DNA from 2 places in the Pseudomonas antarctica genome. Region 2 is predicted to be linked to the other one. Evidence: predicted binding sites of a transcription regulator. Region 2 holds the regulator's gene; the other holds the start of a gene.
What was found. The regulator FliA, encoded in region 2, starts transcription of late flagellar genes. The targets are predictions, from matches to a motif close to CTAAAGTTTNNNNNNNNNNNGCCGNTAA.

Region 1: A7J50_RS15485 (methyl-accepting chemotaxis protein) is a predicted target of FliA. The motif match lies at 1,291-1,318, and genes of this name have one in related genera.

What each region holds. Positions count from the first base shown of each region.
Region 1 is NZ_CP015600.1:3,425,461-3,427,855, forward strand. Features, by position in the region: gene A7J50_RS15475 (LysR family transcriptional regulator) at 1-118, opposite strand, end outside; gene A7J50_RS15480 (aldo/keto reductase) at 236-1,231, shown strand; gene A7J50_RS15485 (methyl-accepting chemotaxis protein) at 1,376-2,395, shown strand, end outside.
Region 2 is NZ_CP015600.1:4,524,841-4,527,235, forward strand. Features, by position in the region: gene A7J50_RS20455 (protein phosphatase CheZ) at 1-604, opposite strand, end outside; gene A7J50_RS20460 (chemotaxis response regulator CheY) at 623-997, opposite strand; gene fliA (RNA polymerase sigma factor FliA) at 1,169-1,909, opposite strand; gene fleN (flagellar synthesis regulator FleN) at 1,906-2,395, opposite strand, start outside.

The sequences.
Region 1 (2,395 bases), 1.1 Mb from region 2:
GTTGTTTGATCACGATCGTCACCGAGGCACGCGGCAATTGCAGGCTGTCGGCGGCTTTGGCGAAACCGCCCAACTCGACGATTCGAGTAAACACGCGCATGGCGTTAAATCGGTCCAAAGCGGGGTGAACTCCGGGGATTGTTTAGAAAATTATAATAGTGATAGCGGTTTTAGCGGCTTTATCCCTGAGTTGTCGAGGAGAACAATGGGCCTTTCCCTCCTAGGAGCTGCTCCGATGCACACACGTCAACTCGGCAAGAACGGCCCTCACGTCTCCGCCATCGGCCTCGGCTGCATGGGCATGACCGATTTCTACACCACCGGCATTGATACCCGGGAAGCGATTGCGACCGTGCACCGCGCCCTCGAACTGGGCGTCACCTTGCTGGACACCGCCGACATGTATGGCCCCTACACCAACGAAGAACTGATCGGCAAAGCCATCGCGGGCAAACGCGACCAGGTGTTCCTGGCGAGCAAATTCGGTTTTGTGCGGGACCCGGCAAACCCGGCGGCACGCGGTGTGAATGGTCGCCCTGAGTACATCCGCAAAGCGATTGACGGCACGTTGAAGCGCCTGGGCGTGGACACCCTGGACCTTTACTACCAGCACCGCGTGGACCCCGATGTGGCCATCGAAGAAAGCGTCGGCGCCATGGCCGAGTTGGTCAAACAGGGCAAGGTGCGTTACCTGGGCCTGAGTGAAGCCTCCGCCGCCAGCCTGGAGCGTGCCCACAAGGTGCACCCGATCAGCGCCTTGCAAAGTGAATACTCGTTGTGGAGCCGCGACCAGGAAGACAACGGTTGCCTGGAGACGTGCCGGCGCCTGGGCATCGCCTTTATGCCTTACAGCCCGCTGGGGCGCGGCTTTCTCACCGGCACCCTGAAAAGCCCGGAGGACTTCGCTGCCGACGACTACCGCCGCTCCAGCCCACGGTTCCAGGGCGAGAACTTCGCAAAAAACCTGCTGCTGGTAGATAAAGTGCAGGCGCTGGCCGCCGAAAAAGGCGTGACTGCCGGGCAATTGGCTTTGGCCTGGGTACTCGCCCAAGGGGATTACCTGATCCCGATCCCGGGCACCAAACAGCGCAAGTACCTGGAAGAGAACGTAGCGGCCGTCGATATCGTCCTGAGCCCAGCCGAAGCGGCAGCGCTGGCATCGATCTTCCCCGCCGGCGCCACGGCCGGTTTGCGCTACACCGAGGCCTCGATGGGCTTGGTGAATCAATAGCCGGTGTGGCCCGGGCGCACCGATTCAGGGTGCGCCCGATTTTTGTTGCACGATGTTACCTAAAGCTCCGCCTTACCAAGCCGATAGCCTGATGAAGCTCTAACAAAGCCGCGTCGATAATAAACGCTTCGTAAGGACGACCCCATGCCCCCAATTCGCTCTATCCAAACCCGCTATACCCTGTTCCTGGTGCTGTTCGTCCTGGTGCTATTTGTACTGACTGTCGTGGGTATAGGCCAGTTGGTGGCACCCAAGCTGCAGCAAACGGAAGAGCAGGTGGTGCTCAACCGCGTCGCGGAGGTGGCCGAACAGATCAAGGGCGAACTGAACAAGGTCCAGGCCCAGCAACGCAGCATCACCCAAACCATTCCCCTGCTCGACAGCGATGCCATCGACAAAGTCCTGCCCGGCCTGGTGGACCAGTACGGCGAGCTGAAAGTATTCGGAGGTGGCATCTGGCCGCTGCCTAACCAGCGTACGCCCGGGCGCAACAAGCACAGCACCTTCTGGCACCGCGATGCCTCGGGCAAGCTGGCCGTCAATACCTTCTGGAACAGCGACGCTGCGCCCAATTACTACGACCAGAGCTGGTACAAAGGCGGCCTCGCCTCGCCGCGCGGGCAATGCGCCTGGGCAGCCGCCTATAAAGACGATGCCAGCCAGGAGCCGCGCACCAATTGCGCCATGGCCATCCAGCGTGACGGCGCAGCCTATGGCGTCGCCACCATCGACGTGACCCTGGGGTTCTTCAATGACCTGGTGGCCAACAAGGAAAAAGACATCGGTGGGCAGATGCTGATCGTCGAGGGCGACGGCAAGATCATCAGCAACAGTTCGCGCATCAGCAGCCCCGTGGTGTTGAAGAACATCAGCGAACTGGCCGGCAACTCGGCGTTTGCCGCTCAGGTCAGCAAGGCCCTCGCCCATCGCGACCAGGGGCTGCAACGCGCTGAGTTCGACAACCAGGGCGTGGCCAGCACCTTCTATCTGCGTGCGATCGAAGGCACTCCATGGTTCCTCGCCACAGCCCTACCGACGGCGCTGATCACCGCCCAGCGTGATGACGTGCTCGGTAGCCTGGCCCTGCTGCAAATTCCCATGGTGCTCCTGCTGGTGCTGCTGGCGTTCTTTGCAATCCGCCAACTGGTGCAGCGCATGAAGTCG
Region 2 (2,395 bases):
GCACCAATTTGAGCAAGTTGCTTTCCACTTCGGTGACCAACTGGGTCACGCGTTTGATCACCTGACCGGTGAGGTCCTGGTAATCCTGGGCCAGCAGAATGTCATTGAGGTTGCTGGCAACCTTGCGGTTTTCCTCTTCGCTGCGCGACAGAAAAGCGTCGACCCGACGCGCCAACTCACGAAACTCTTCAGCCCCCACTTCCCGACGCATGAAACGGCCCCAGTCAACGCTGAGGGCCTGCGCTTCGGTCGCCATGCCATTGACCAGGGGCGTGGCGTTTTCCACCAGGTCCATGGTGCGGTTGGCCGCCGCCTCAGTCAGCCTGACCACATAGGACAGGCGTTCGGTGGCATCGGTGATTTGCGAGATTTCTTCGGCCTGGGGCATGTGCGGGTCAATCTGAAAATTGACGATCGCACTGTGCAGCTCGCGTGTGAGCTTGCCCACTTCCTGGTACAGGCCGCGGTCACGGGTCTGGTTAAGCTCATGGATTAACTGCACCGCGTCGCCGAACTGGCCTTTTTCAAGGCTTTCGACCAACTGGTGAGCATGCTTTTTCAGGGTCGACTCAAAGTCTGCCTGCGATGATTCTTTATGCTCCATAGCTCCCCCGTGGTGGCATCAGCCGTGGATGCGTTCGAAGATTTTTTCGATCTTCTCTTTCAAGGCCAATGCAGTGAATGGCTTAACCACGTAACCGTTAACCCCGGCTTGGGCGGCTTCGATGATCTGTTCACGCTTGGCTTCGGCGGTCACCATCAGCACAGGCAGGCTGCGCAGTTTTTCATCGGCGCGCACGTGACGCAGCAAGTCGATGCCGGTCATGCCCGGCATGTTCCAGTCGGTTACCAGAAAGTCGATGCTCCCGCTGTTGAGGATAGGAATCGCCGTCAGGCCGTCATCCGCCTCGACCGTGTTGGTGAACCCAAGGTCACGCAACAGGTTTTTTATGATCCGCCGCATCGTTGAGAAGTCATCAACGATGAGGATTTTCATGTTCTTGTCCAATTCGACCTCCAAGCAGTCTTAAACGCGCCCAGCACCTGGACGCGCCATTTCAATCAACAGGCGTTACACAAAAAGGACTGCCAGGGGTACCACGGAACGAACCCGCGAAAGGCTTTTCACCTCTCGCCTAATTGCGCTGCAGTATCCCCACACTGCCTGTCAGCGCGCGCGCCACTCTCCCAATCGCCCCCGCAAGCGGGCTGCGCACTGGCTATGCAGCTGGCTGACACGCGATTCGCTGACCCCCAGGACCTCACCGATTTCCTTGAGGTTCAGCTCTTCGTCGTAGTACAGCGCCAACACCAGTCGCTCACGCTCAGGCAAATTGGCAATCGCTTCCGCCAACGCCCCCTGGAAGCGTTCATCTTCCAGGTCGCGCGACGGTTCGAGATGTGCACTCGCGCCGTCCTCGTGCAGCCCTTCGTGTTCGCCGTCCTGCAACAGGTCGTCGAAACTGAACAGGCGGCTGCCCAAGGTATCGTTCAAAATCCCGTAGTAATCGTCGAGACTCAATTGGAGTTCGGCCGCAACTTCATGATCTTTAGCGTCACGACCTGTTTTTGCTTCAATTGCACGAATTGCGTCACTGACCATTCGCGTGTTGCGGTGTACCGAACGCGGCGCCCAGTCCCCTTTACGCACTTCATCGAGCATCGCACCACGGATACGGATACCCGCATACGTCTCGAAACTCGCGCCTTTGCTCGCGTCGTATTTGGTCGACACTTCGAGCAGGCCGATCATGCCGGCCTGGATCAGGTCTTCAACCTGTACACTGGCAGGCAGGCGTGCCAGCAAGTGGTAGGCAATGCGCTTGACCAGGGGCGCATAGCGCTCGATCAATTCGCCTTGGCTGTCACGTGCCGAGTTTTTGTAAAGGTTATAGCCGCTGGCTGTCATAGCACCGGTCCTGCGCTCGTCTGATGCACCAATCGCTCGACGAAAAACTCCAGATGCCCGCGCGGGTTGGCGGGCAACGGCCAAGTATCGACCTTCTGGGCAATAGCCTTGAACGCCAATGCGCACTTCGAACGAGGGAACGCTTCATAGACTGCACGCTGCTTTTGCACAGCCTTGCGCACACACTCGTCATAGGGAACTGCGCCAACGTATTGTAAGGCGACATCGAGGAAGCGATCCGTGACCTTGGTCAACTTGGCGAACAGGTTTCGCCCTTCCTGCGGGCTTTGGGCCATGTTGGCCAGCACACGGAAGCGATTCATGCCGTAGTCACGGTTAAGCAGTTTGATCAGGGCGTAGGCATCGGTGATGGAGGTGGGCTCATCGCAGACCACCAGCAGCACTTCCTGGGCAGCGCGCACGAAGCTGACCACGGACTCGCCGATCCCGGCGGCGGTGTCGATCACCAGCACGTCGAGGTTGTCG